3 regions of the Flammeovirga sp. SubArs3 genome follow, and region 3 is predicted to be linked to each of the others. Evidence: riboswitches for the same ligand, from Rfam matches in the RefSeq annotation. Region 3 holds a riboswitch; each other region holds the start of a gene.

Region 1 (4,736 bases), 1.1 Mb from region 3:
TCGATATCTTCATGCTCAACGTCAAGGTAAGCAGCAAGCATACCTCGTCTTGTACTTCCTTGGTTTGTACCGTTGATTACTGAATCAAACATTTCCAAGAAAGGGTATACACCGTTTGAAGTACCGTTATTTGTTATTTCAGCACCTCTAGGACGTACATCAGACATATTGATAGAAGTACCTCCACCAATTTTCGACATCATCATTACTTCTGCTAAAGTAGAACCGATACCAGCAATACTATCAGGCACATAACTACCAAAACAACTGATTGGTAATCCTCTTTCTGTACCCATATTTGACCATACAGGTGAAGCAGGACATAAATAGTTATTCCAAATAGCGTCAAAGAATCTTTTTTCGAAATCGGGTCTTTTTAATCGAGTTGCAGCAGCTTTAGCAATTCTTGTTACAGCATCTCTTACAGTTTCACCTTCTAATAGGTAACCGTTATTTAAAGTTTGCAATCCTTCATGAGTCATCCATTTTGGGCTTGCTTCCAAATTAGATGCTTCAGCAGTTAAAGTAATTTCAGACATAATTAAGAACTGAGGGTGTGTAGTGGTGTTTAGAAAGAAATTGAAATTACAAGGGAGAATAGCTGCTCCCTTGTATTGTAGTATTTTTGCTTAGAATAAATCGTCAGCGGTAACTGACTGAGTTTTCTTTGTATATTCTGTTGGACGTACGGCAAAGAAATCATCATGAGCAAGACCGAATACTTCCTCATCAAACCATTGCATTTCTTTAAGTACTTCTTTGTCTACTTCGAAAGTTGGCTTTAAACCAATTTCTGATAAACTCTTATTTAAACGGTCTCTCATGAAATGTACCAAGTGATTGATTGGTAAGAAATCAAACTCGCCATTTTCAAAGATGCCTGTAAGTAATCTTACTTCAACATCATGAGAAATCTTAGCCGCTTCATAGATACGGTTTTGTAATTCTTCAGTATTCAACTCAGGGTATTCAGCAATCATGGAGTTGTACAACCACATACCTGCTCTTGCATGTGAGTTTTCATCTTTCGCAGACCACTTAATGATATTACCAATACCTTTTAATTGGTTTTTGAATTTTTTGAATGAAAGAAGAATAGCAAACTGAGAGAATAAGTTTACATTTTCAGTGAAACAAGAGAAAATTGCAATCGACTGAAGTAAATCTTCTGGTTTTGCATTTCCTTGTGCATCAACTGTCACTTGTGATAACATTTCAAGACGTTCCATAGCTGTTTCATCTTCTAGGAATGCCTCAAAATTATCCAAATCTAACAATTCGTTTAAACGAGCGTATGCTGATGCATGTCTAGCTTCATTTTCTGCAAAAGTGATCGCCATTGCTTTAATCTCAGGCTTAGGAATAAATTGTCCGATCACACCCCAGAAATCATCCTGAACGTTTGTTTCTGTTTGTGCAAATGTCTTTAAAATATTACCAATAACATCACGCTCATGATCACTTAAGTTTGTTTTGAATTGCTGAATATCAGCATCAAAATTCACTTCTGAGTGAATCCAAAAAGTCTGATGAATTGCATCAATGAACTCTTGTGCTTTTGGGTATTCAAAAGGTTTGTAAGCTACACGTTTATCTAGTAAACTCATTGTTATATTTAAAGTTTTTAATGTAAACAACACTGACAACTAATTTGTTGCCGCACATTTGACGTTTGCTAATTTTACTTTACAAGACTCTTTGACTAAAACTTTGAAAACATTCAAAGAAGATAGATCAACGATTTGCTCTCCCTTATCCCGAAGGAGGTAAATTAAGCACACGATGGCAGGTCTTCTGGCTCGTTTTTAAGTGATGAAATTCTCCCTTCCCATACCCAAAAGATATAGTGGTTAAAAATTGAACTCATCTAAAAACTTACAGCTGCGGGAACAGCATAGGAATTACACCTATTTCCCTTTTCACTGAAGCATTCTCAACTTCACTTCAGCACCTTCGTTTTAACAAATAAATAGCCTTTTCGTGATTATTGCAAACATTTTTGATGGTAATTTTATAAAAAAAAATATTCTCAATTTTATCATTTTTTACTTGACTGAATCAAAAATTAGCGCTAATAAGAAGAGAGCTAACTACCTATCAATAATTGTACTATTCTAATATTTCAAAAAGTAACACCTGTCCCAATCAATGAAACATTTTTTGTATTACTCGTTCAAAAAAAAATATAATATATAACACAATAAATCAGGATTTGTTTTCAGAGATCACATAACGACTATATACAAAATTAAATTTGGGTTGTATCATGAAAAAAAAGCTCATTTTTAATAAAAGATTTTTTTTCATGATTCACCTTTTATTAAAAATGAGCTTAATGACTGTTTGTAAATTTCAAACAAACAGAATTATTGTCTTGATTTTTTATTCAAAAAATAATAATGATGTCATCTTAAAAAGCTTCACCAAAAGTTAGATAAATTCCGGAGCTTCCATCAGGGCCAATTCCATAGTCCGCTCTTAGTGATGCTTTGTCTTCTTCGTTAATCAGTAACCTTACACCAACACCTCCCGAAAGTTTAGTTTCTGAAAAATTAAAATCACTGCTATTTTCATAAACGTTAGCAGTTGCAACAAAGGCTGTCATTCCTAATCTCCAGAACATATGCTGTCTTACTTCTGCTTGAAAGGCGATCATATTATTATCTCTATATCTACCTTCATAGACACCTCTCATCATATTCAAACCTCCCATAAGTGCCATTTCTCTAAAAGGAACATCACCATATGTTGAGTTGTAAATACCCTGAAAAGCCACTACTGTTTTTCCTTCTTTCTCTCTACTCACATCAAAGTACTTTCTTGCATCCAAGTAAATACGTTCGAATTTATAATCGCTTCCTAAAAAAGAGTTATAGGTTTCGATTTTAGCTTCAATATAATGCCCGCCAGAAGGTGTCAATACAAGGTCTCTTGTGTCCCATTTGTACACAAATCCTAATCCTGAAAGTGAACCACCTGCATACCCAGGTATTTCAGAGACATCACCATAACTTCCATCCTCTCTTGGTCCAACACTTATATCCCAAAAATTAGCGTATCTGTATTGAAGACCAAAAAACATCTTATCTCTAATTTTTTTCAGAAACTGTTGTCGGAAATCAACTTTGGTCCAATCCATCAACTGTTCATTGCTATTTGGAGTGTCCCCACCAATACCGTAATATTTCTCTGGGTATTTAGCATACTCCCATGTTCCTTCGAATAACCAGTTTTCATCTTTGGTAAAAATAGTATGCTCCAACTTCAACCTCATTTGATTTTCTAAAGTATAGAAACCTATAAATGTTGCATTTGATGGTCTAGTAGCTAAAGTGGCATTGGGTGTTTTAAATTGAAACACACTTACTAGGCCAAACTCCCAACTTGTTTCTTGGGCATAAGCTGGGTAAGGAAAGGCGGTTATCTTCCTCTTATATAATGTATCTATTTCACTCGAAATTGAATCGTCTTGTGCTAAAATCGATGATGAAATAAATAGTGAAAATAAAATAAGTAGAAGTGATTTCGATGTTTGCATAAATATTAGTTCAGCGATAATATAAGATCGTAAATCTACTAATTTTCAGACACATTATAGGGTATTCATAAAGAAGTTTAAAATTATTGAATAGAATTGTCAAAAAAGGGAGAAAAATCGATTCCTTTTGAATAAATTTAATCTCCCAACATTATTAAAATGCTTCACCATAAGTAAGGTATAACCCAGAACTTTTATTAGGCCCAAAGCCATAGTCCGCTCGTAATGAAGCTTTATCTTTTTTATTGAAGATGAATCTAAGTCCAGCTCCTCCAGCAAGTTTTGTCTGATCGAATTGAAAGCCATTCATTTGATTATAAACATTGGCTGTAGAGACAAAACCAGTCATTCCAATTCTCCAAAATAAATGTTGCCTCAATTCAGCCTGTACCGCAAGCATATTATTATCTCGATACCTTCCTTCGTAAATTCCTCTCATCATATACATTCCTCCCATCAATGACATTTCTCTAAAAGGTACATTTCCGTTGGTAGTCTGTAATATGCTTTGAAGTGCTAAGACTGTATTTCCTTCCTTTTCTCTAGTCAAGTCAAAGTATTTTCTAACATCAAGAAAAAAACGGCGGAAACTATATTCTGATCCCATCCATGTTTCATAGGCTTCTAATTTAGCTTCTATAAAATGGCCATTAGTTGGTGCCATTACATAGTCCCTTTTATCCCATTTATAAACGAAACCAAAACCTGACATACTACCTCCTGCATATCCAGGAATTTCAGACATATCACTATATGTTCCATCTTTTCTTTTGGTCACACTAATGTCCCAATAATCAGCATATCTATATTGAAGGCCTAAAAACATTTTATAGGAAACCTTCCGAAGCACTTGTTGTCTAAAATCAACCTTTGTCCAATTGATGATTTGCTCATTGCTATTTGGAGTTTCTGCTCCAATACCGTAATATTTTTCAGGGAAAATCACATATTCCCAGGCACCTTCCAATAGCCAGTCTTCATTTTTGGTAAATACTGTATGTGCCAGTTTTATCCTCATCTGGTTTTCAATTGTATAATAACCAAATAATGTAATATTGGAGGGTCTCGTGGCCAAAGTCGCCTTGGGAACCTTAAATTGATAAATACCAGTCACTCCAAATTTCAACCGTGTTTCTACCGTATATCCGCAAAACGGGAAAGCGGTGATTTGGTTTTTGTAGACAGTATCTAGTTCATT
Region 2 (4,736 bases), on a different contig from region 3:
CATCTGGATCTGTGGTACCTCTACCAATTACCATCAACCCACATTCTTTTCGGTCAATTGGTGGTAGTAAAGCTTCCTGTTCCTCGATTCTTTTTTTAGATAAATCCAAAAGATAAGAACTTACACCGATGTGTGTTCCCATCTTAATTTCAAGGTCTGGATAATACGATTGGATCGTATTCATCTCATAAGGAATATCATTTTTAGCATGTGACCCCGCAAAAAGAATTACAGGTAATGCATAAATTACCCTTACTCCTTTTTCGTACAACCGTTCAACTGCAGCCTCATATAAAGGGTGACTAAATTCTAAAAAACCATAGTCTACTTCATATTCATTTTCGTACCTATTTTTTAACAAGGCAACGAGTTTTTTGAAAGCATCGGTTCCCGTTTTTCTTCTAGACCCATGGCCACATAATAATATTCCTTCTTTCATTGTCTTTTATATTTTCACCTCTTCATTGAAGTAGGCTTGAGGATCATCATATATATATTCAAAGGATAACAATCGCTTTGATTTACTATTATCAATCAGTTTAAAAGCAAAACTCTTACTGTCTCTAAATATGGGTAGAGGTAACCCTAAGGTTACTGCAGCATTTGTATATAAATCCCTTCGAATAGGATGAAGGCCTGCACAGCCGTTAATCACTTCCCCAAAAAGGTCCTGTTCTATCACCTCTACAATCAAATTTATCGCATCGGTTTGATGGATAACATTGACTGGCACATTTGGATTTTTCAAGACCCTATTTTCCCTTAGTAGCTGAGATGGATGACGTCCTCCTCCAATTAAACCTGCCATTCGGACAGCTGTCAATTGTTTTCCAAAATGTTGACGTAATACTTTTTCTGCTTGATATATATTTTTCCCTCCAATACTTTCAGGAGTGAAATGATCTGATTCTTGAATAGATTGATTGGTATTTGGATAGACAGAAGTGGAACTTACAAAGATGACTTTTTGATGAGTAGGTGTATGTTTTGTCAATTGTTCAATTTGTTTGACATACACTCCATTTTGATCTCTCCGGTCAGCAGGAGGAAAACAAATAATTAAAACATCAGATGAATTGATAAAATCACTCCAGCATCCATGAATTTTATCTTCTTCTATTTTAATCAGTGAAATTTGTTCTGAAGGTTCAAAAGTGAGTAATTCTTCTATTGAGGCAACACTACCTCTCACATCAAACCCTCTTTCTCTTAAACAATTGGCTAATGGTTTTCCTAACCAACCTACTCCTACAATAGTCACCTTTCTTTTCATACTGTTTCCAATTTTATCCCTTTTAATTGTACTTCTAAACAGTATTGCCAAGCATGGTTTTCAAGCCAAATTAGCCCAAGTTCTTCACCAAATTTATTTTTTAGTCGAATCCCTTTTTTTAAGGAGTCCAACTGTTCAAAATATTCAACTACTGCAATTCTCTTTTTGACTAGATTTTGATTTTTCTGATCAATTGGAGCGATAATCAACTCTATTGTTTCCTCTGCCAATTCTAGTTCAAGAGTATACTTTTGACTGTAATTGACATTTTTAATTTCACTAAATGAAAATGATGTTCGATTAGCAAGAGAAAGCGTAGAATATGGACTATTTTCCGATAAATAGAGAAAAAGTGGATAGGTATATTGATCAGAGGCAAAGCCTTTTGTTATTCGACATTCTCCAAGTTCTGAGTCCATCTTTATAGAAAATGGTTTTGGAGTAAAAGCACCTCTTTCTTTCTCCGATTTTATCTCAGACCATTCATCTTGATAGAGTAAATAGTCTTCAACGGGTTTTTGGTGTTCCAAATGGCTTTTAATAATTTCTAAGCCCTTTTGTGGAGTGAGATCTTTGTACCAATAGTTGGGTTGAACAATACATGTTGGAGCATCCTCACACCGGCCATTACATCTAGTTTTGATCGTATGAGTACTGTCCCATTGTCCGCTATTTCTAAGGTAAGCTCTTACATTTCGTACTACTTCCTCAGAACCTGCTTTTTGGCAAGATCCACCATCACAAAATAAAAAAATCTGTTGAGTCTCAGCAATGTTTTTCCCCATGATTCAGATTGTTTGATGAATAGCAACAATTGGGGATAATAGAATGACAATCTGTTTATTGTTAGCAAGTTAGTAAAACTAACAAAGTGTACTAATAGATTGAAGGTCACAACTTTTATTCCCGAAAGTTTGTTTTCTTGTTTGCAAAAAAAGGTAGGTATTCTGACTTGCTTTCTTCTGTTACTCCTTCCCATTTATCTTAACAGTGGCTCATTGTAACAAAATTGTTTTCGAAAGAAAACGAAAGCTTACAGCTGCGGGTACAGTTTTGGATTCACACCAAATTCCCTTTTCATTCCAACATTAGGAACTCCTTTTCAGCAGTGGCAAATTTACTTAATTTTAGTTGGTAAGCAAACCTTGTTAAGAACAAAGTCTAAACGGCTCTGTACTGATGTAAATGGTAAATAAACTATCTCAAATCCATAATCCAGATAAGTTTTCTCTAAAACAGGTGATAATTGCTGCTGATAAGAAAATGATTCTGGCCTTTGAGGATCTTTGGTATATATTTCTTCCCAAGGAAGTGCAAAAAATACCTCTTTTTTATAATATCGATGGAAAGGAAACAATGTTAAGTAATCAGGAACTGGTTTCTCCTGAAACCGAAGGTAGGCAATGGTATCAATAATACTTCTATCACAAAAAATTGCTTCGGAATATTCTCTTAAATGATCTAATGTTCTTTGAAAGACTAGTTCACTAAACCGTTCAACGTTCTTCCATGGCATGCCTTCTCTTCCATATTTCTGTTCATCTATTATCACCTGACGCGAGGCTTCGGGCATTGTTAATACACTCGACCTTTCAATCGTATTAATCAAGGTCGTTTTTCCTGTACCTGCTGCTCCTGAGATGATAGAAATACTCATTAGTAGACTTGTATTAAAATGAGATAAAAAGCAATGAGTAAAACGAAAAACCAACTAGTACTATAGTTGATATTTGCTACTTTATAAATTTCTTGATGCAGAATAGATCTTTGATTAGTTCCGATATATGGTTTCTCTACCAATTTGCCTCCATAATAATTAGGACCACCAAATCTCACTTTTAGAATATAGGCTAAAGCAGCTTCCGGATACCCCGCATTGGGACTACTATGTTTTTTTCCTTCAGTGAAAACTGTTGCCAAACCTCCGAACCGAAATGAAACGACCAACATAAAAAAAGCTGTTAGTCGGGCAGGAATATAATTCGCAACATCATCTAGTTTGGCTGCAAATCTCCCAAATTGTTCATAGCGGTCATTTTTATAGCCAATCATAGAATCAAAAGTATTGATCATTTTATAGGCCATTGCTCCGGGAACTCCTAAAATGACAAAATAGAACAAGGGGGCAATTACACCATCACTTAAGTTTTCAGACATAGTTTCAAGGGTAGCCGTACGAATTTGCTGTTCATTTAATGCTGAAGTATCTCTACCTACAATCCAAGAAAGTCTTTTTCTCCCTGCCTCTAATCCTTCTTTTTCTAATACATTAAACACTGCAATTCCTTCTTTTACTAATGTTTTATTGGCTAAACAGTAAAACAATAAAATGACACTAAGAAGTATTGATACAATAGTATTTAACTCATCAATATAGTTTAGTACATAGTAAGGAACTACAAATGATAAACTCACTAAAGTAATCGTTAATAAAGCTCCTTTTAAAAACTTATTTTTTCCATTATTTAGACGCTTTTCTCCCTTCGCTATAAGGTTTCCATATCCCACAATAAGGTGTGGCAAAACTCTAGGATCTCCAAAAATTTGATCCAACACAAAGGCAATAATTAAGATGAGTATTGACTTTATATCCATGAAGTAAGTGCTTTAATAATTTGTTTGTTAGCCGTTGGTGATTGTACAGAAAGTCGAATAAACTCTCCTTCTAAACTAGTAAAATTGGTAGCGTCTCTTATCAAAATTCCTTTGCTAATTAAGACGTTCTTTAATTCACTTGCCTTTCCTTTTAATAATTTAACCAAGAAGTAAGACGTGTTAGTTTCTTGTACCTCTATATGCTCAATCGCTCTTAATTGATCTTGAAAAAATATCCGTTCTTTTAATAGACTTTCAATATCAAAAATCAGTTGGTCATAATTCTCAAAAAGGTATTTTCCTGTTTGAATAGCCAACCCGTTAACACTCCATGGAATACGAATCGTTTTTAATTTCTCAACCATAGAAGCATCAGAAATAATATAGCCTAAACGAAGCCCAGGAATTGTAAATGTTTTGGTTAGTGATCGTACAACAATCAAGTTTTTATGCTTTTCTACTAAAGGTAAAACTGATTTTGTAGCTTTTGTAAACTCAATATATGCCTCATCTATCACAAAAGTTGATGTAGGGTTTTCTGTTATGAAGTCTTCTAATTCAGCAAAGGAAAATACACTTCCTGTTGGATTATTGGGATTACAAATAAATACAAGGTCCGTATTAAACGAATCTAAATCTTCCTTTCCTACAACAGTATATGAGATGTTATGCATCTTACAAGCATCTTCATATTCTGAGAAAGTTGGACCTACAATGGTCGACCTTTTACCTTTAAACAATTGAGCTATCAAATAAAAAGCTTCAATAGCACCATTCGTAAATAGAAAATTTTCAGCAGGTTGTTGATATCTAATAGATGCACATTCTGACAACTCTTCTGCTGCCGGAGATGGATAATTTTGAATAC
Region 3 (4,736 bases):
TACTGGGCTTCATGTTATTACCCATGATTGGTTGAATACCCCTTTGATCTTGTGTATACCATAAATTAACGGACCATTCTTCGTTTTCATTTGGTTTAAAATGAGTTTCATGAAGAATTCCTGCATGCCAAAAACCAGCATTTTGTTGTACCTGATCTTCTTTAGCATACTCATTATAAAATGTATAATCATTATCAGCCATCTGATAAAGGCCTACTGTCTTATGCTTCCATTTATTATTACCATATTGAGCTTTAAAACCATAAAATTGTTGATTGAAGCTTCCATATGCTGTTTGTATTTCAAAATGATTTTCACTCTCCCAATCCAATTGATCTTTAAGGATAATGGTGCCACCTACTGCACCAGAACCATATTGTGCAGAACTTGCTCCATACTGAAGGTCAATATTGTCAAAATAGAAAGTATTAATGGTAGACATATCTGTTTGACCTAACGTCAAAGAATTTAAGTTAATACCATTCCATACAATCGCAGTATTTTCTGGAGATGCACCACGAATAGAGATACTAGAAAGTTGCCCTGGAGCACCATATTCTCGAATATATACTGAAGCTTTATCTCTTAATAAAGTCGCTAGGGTACCTTCATTATAGAATTGCATTTCAGTACTGTCAAAGGTTTGAATATGTGCCCCTTGACTATAATACTTCATTGATTTGGCAGTGATCTCAACTTCTTTTAATTCTCGATCAGGAAGCTGATACTCTTGACCTACACAATAAGTGGAGATAAAGAATAAAACGGCCATTAGACCTTTTAATCTCATGATTAATTAATTTTTTGAAAGAAGTATAATTCGTGATCAGGAAGAAGTTCCGGATGGAAAATCTTAATAAGGTCAGCTAAAATGATTTCTGGGTGTAAAATTCCTGTACCCCAATAATCATTGGCTGCTTTATTCATTTTATTATTGTTGTTGTAGATTCCTCCGTTAGTAAATGCATCAAATTCAGCATATCTTTTGTCAATACCTTTTAACTCTTCTAAGGAATTGACCATGCCAACGTTAATCCAATATTTTGCATCTTTTCCTTTTGCATAAACGCCTTCTAAATCGAATTGTAAACTACCTTTTTGATCATTGTCGAACCAAGGATAATCTACATGAACATCATGAAAAGCTTTAGCCAAATATGAAGCTCCACCGGGTACAGACCAAAGGCCTTTGTACGGTAAACCACTAATCACTTTCGGAGAAGATTTTGCCTGAGTAGCTAGATGTTTATATTCGTTGTATTGCTTTGTAATGCTTTCAAACAAAGCATTTGCTTCGGCTTCCTTGTTAAGAAGAGCACCAAAAACCTTAATCCATTCGGCTCTTCCCAATAAGTCACTTTCTTGCCAGTCTGTATTGGCTAAGATGGGAATGCCTGCTTTTTGAATAACTGGGAAGGAAGTTGAAGATGTTGAACTGCTTCCTACAACCATAACCAAGTCAGCATCACTTAAGATTACTTTTTCAGCATTTCCTTCCATATCATAACCAACAGAAATAATACGACCTTCTTCCATACGGTCAATAATGTCTTGGCTATACATATAGGTTTTATCAACATACCCCCTTATGGCATCAATACTTCCAAGTTCTTCCATCATAGAAGTTTGTGCGGTGGTCGTTGTAATTACATTTTTTACTGGAATTGAAATAACTTGATGGCCTTTGTATTGATCAGGAAGAGAATTCCCTTTTGGTAATAATACAAATGTCTCTTGACCGTCGTTAAAAGGATTGATGAAGTGTATTAATTTAAGATTGTCCTTATATTCTAACTTAAAAGTTTTAGCATGTAACACTTCCGATTTTACTGAGCCAATATTTTGCTCTTGATTCTCTTTCTGAGACGTTTGTTTGTTTTCCTTCTGCTGACATCCAAAAAATAGGATGAGGAAAGAAAGGACTATAGTATATAGTGACTTGTTTAGCTGCATTCCTTTTTACTTTACACCCGAAGAATATTTCCAAACAAAAGATATCCTGACTTTCCTTTTAGATGAGCCTTCCCGAGTGTACTCAGTGGCATTTTCATCAACCCTTACAGGTAGGATTACAGTAGCGGGGACTGTTTTGGATTCTCACCAAATTCCCTTTTGTTTGATGCAAATATGATAGATGATTATTTACAATACAACTAAAAAGATTATTTATGAAGCATGACTGTGATCATTAAAAATCATTTACAAATCCATTATCAGTAGCAGTTTTGCCAAGAAATACTATTATTCAAAAGATAAACTAGTTGATTCTTGCAACTGTTATACCGGTGTTCAATTTGCTGTTTTTTAACCACTCTGCTAAAGGCTTCTTTGTGATTTCAACTTTTCCTCCAGATTGTGAGGCATGCAATAAATGTATACGGTTGTCTTCCAATCTTACTGCAAAGCCAACATGGGAGACATCTAAACCATCTACTTTACAAACCAAAGCAATGATATCTCCAGATTCTATTTTACTTTCTATCTCAGCTATTTCTTTAATATATATTTGAGAGAGTGGCTTTGTATTTATTTGATCTTCAATTTTCTTGATCTCTACTAAAGCGGAATCATTACCAACTAACTGTTTGTACGCAGTGATATGAGTACTCATAAAGTTGATTTTCTTATCGTACACTGTTCCTCCGATTTTCTCCGTAACGTCAGTAACAATACCTTTTTTCTGATTATTTCTTATCCATTCTGTAAAATAATGTAATCGTGAAGGGTACCCATTTCGTCTCCCGTCTCTATATCTTAAATATTCTAAGATACTTGCATAATGATTGAGATTTCTAAATTTTTCATTGTCCTCTCCAGAATACAATTTAGTTAAAGCAACTACAGATTCTACAAAGGTAGTACAATCAAAACCTAGATAATTAATGACTAAGTCTTCCCTCTTTTCATTTATTTCTAGGGTCTTTTCAAGATAGGGTTCACCTACAAATGTTTTGGCAATACTGATTGCCTTTTCATTCGAAGTAAGCCCTTGTAAAGGAAGTTGGTTTAATGTTGTGAGCTTATCTTCAAAAGCTTTTGTACTTGGAATTGTACAAACAAACTGTGCTTGGCAATAAAAAGTGATAAATAATAAGCTAATTATAGATAAGAATTGTCTTGACATATTTATTTTTTGCATTTTGCAGGAATGAAGCATTAACTTCAATAATGTTCTTGATATATAAACTTAGGCAATTCTTTGAAATTATCAGAACAATGGAACTTACCTTGCAATCAAACTATAAAAATATCAATAGAATGTTAAGAAAGTCTCTTGGATTTATGTTGTGTTTTTTACTGATAAATTTTACGTCAGTATTAGGACAAGAAATCAGTGAGCATCCTGAAAAAGATAAATATGTTGGTCAATTTAACGGGGATGGTCAACGTCATGGTATGGGAACATATACATGGGAAGATGGAACGGTTTATCAAGGAAAATGGAGAAATGACTTGATGGACGGTAGAGGAAGTTTAAAATTTGCGAATGGCAATAAGTACGAAGGGAACTTCTCTAAAGGACAACCATTTGGCGCCGGTGTATATAATTGGGCAAATGGTGATGTATTTCAAGGAGGTTTTCTTGATGGGAAAATGCATGGTCGTGGTATATTAATTACTCGTTCAGGTGAAAGACACGAAGGTACTTGGATGTATAATCAAGTCAATGGAGAAGGCCAACACTGGTATGCTAACGGAGCACAATATATTGGTGAATGGAAAAACGGTAAACGCCATGGAAAAGGTATAATGCTTTATCCAAATGGAGATACAGAACAAGGTGAGTGGAGAGATGATGAGTATGTGCCATGTGACTGTTATAGAGAATCTGTATCTGTTGCCGAAGCATATAACGAATCAGAGGCAGTATTTGTCGGGAAAGTTTTTGAAATTGAAACAACTGATGAAGGGTATGATAGAGTAGGGATTATCGTTTCAGAATATTGGAAAGGTGCCTTATATCCGAAAAGAAAAGTATACATGCGTGCCGAGTATGGCTCATGTGACTTCGTTTACTTTGAAGATGAGGAATACCTAATTTATGCTCAACCTTATCAATTTGACAAATCGTTATATTACCCTACAAAATGTACGCGTTCAATGCGTACGAGCTTACCTTTAGCTTCAAGAGATATTGAAGAATTAAGAAAAATGTCTTGTGAAATTAAAGAAAACGACGATCGTAAAGTAGCTTTTGATTTCACAGATGACCCTGTTTGTGGTTGTGATGGAGAGGATTACAAAAATCCATATCAAGCTTATAAAGCAGGGGTGGCACATTGGTACGCCGGAACCTGTGAGGAAAAGAAAAAGCGTGATGAAGAAATCAGAAGAGCCAAGTATAAAATCAAGGACGAAATAAAAGAAGAAAAGAAAGAAATTGAGAAAGAAACTCAGCAGATGTATAATTATGTTGAAGAGGATTAATTCCTTTCTGATTTATTTCTAAAAAAAGATGCTTATCTTACGGTAGGCATCTTTTTTTGCTTACAAATAATATCATTAACCAAAAAATCTAATTAAATGGGCCTGTTTAATACTTTAATGGGTAATGTTTCCAATGCTAATATTGAAGACGTTCAAGAAAAGTTTAGTTTCGTTTTATCATCAGACGAACAATTTGTAAAAGCTTATCAATTAGTTAGAGATCAATGGATCTTTACCAACAAAAGACTTTTAATTGTCGATAAGCAAGGTATCACAGGAAAGAAAGCGGAACTTCTAACTATTCCTTA

The links. Region 3 has a riboswitch for cobalamin ahead of QL232_RS03960 (ABC transporter substrate-binding protein). Riboswitches for the same ligand answer to the same signal wherever they lie in the genome.
Region 1: it holds a riboswitch for cobalamin, as region 3 does, so the genes downstream of both, QL232_RS00250 (ribonucleotide-diphosphate reductase subunit beta) here and QL232_RS03960 (ABC transporter substrate-binding protein) in region 3, are expected to answer to the same signal.
Region 2: it holds a riboswitch for cobalamin, as region 3 does, so the genes downstream of both, QL232_RS19770 ((2Fe-2S) ferredoxin domain-containing protein) here and QL232_RS03960 (ABC transporter substrate-binding protein) in region 3, are expected to answer to the same signal.

The regions. Positions count from the first base shown of each region.
Region 1 is NZ_CANDOA010000001.1:63,346-68,081, forward strand. It holds gene QL232_RS00245 (ribonucleoside-diphosphate reductase subunit alpha) at 1-539, opposite strand, end outside; gene QL232_RS00250 (ribonucleotide-diphosphate reductase subunit beta) at 630-1,607, opposite strand; cobalamin riboswitch at 1,767-1,970, opposite strand; gene QL232_RS00255 (BamA/TamA family outer membrane protein) at 2,411-3,538, opposite strand; gene QL232_RS00260 (BamA/TamA family outer membrane protein) at 3,693-4,736, opposite strand, start outside.
Region 2 is NZ_CANDOA010000007.1:233,834-238,569, forward strand. It holds gene QL232_RS19760 (sirohydrochlorin chelatase) at 1-439, opposite strand, end outside; gene QL232_RS19765 (hypothetical protein) at 446-1,273, opposite strand; gene QL232_RS19770 ((2Fe-2S) ferredoxin domain-containing protein) at 1,270-2,058, opposite strand; cobalamin riboswitch at 2,193-2,390, opposite strand; gene QL232_RS19775 (AAA family ATPase) at 2,391-2,930, opposite strand; gene cbiB (adenosylcobinamide-phosphate synthase CbiB) at 2,930-3,868, opposite strand; gene QL232_RS19785 (aminotransferase class I/II-fold pyridoxal phosphate-dependent enzyme) at 3,859-4,736, opposite strand, start outside.
Region 3 is NZ_CANDOA010000001.1:1,118,637-1,123,372, forward strand. It holds gene QL232_RS03955 (TonB-dependent receptor) at 1-790, opposite strand, end outside; gene QL232_RS03960 (ABC transporter substrate-binding protein) at 793-1,953, opposite strand; cobalamin riboswitch at 1,972-2,147, opposite strand; gene QL232_RS03965 (N-acetylmuramoyl-L-alanine amidase-like domain-containing protein) at 2,258-3,124, opposite strand; gene QL232_RS03970 (hypothetical protein) at 3,217-4,428, shown strand; gene QL232_RS03975 (PH domain-containing protein) at 4,525-4,736, shown strand, end outside.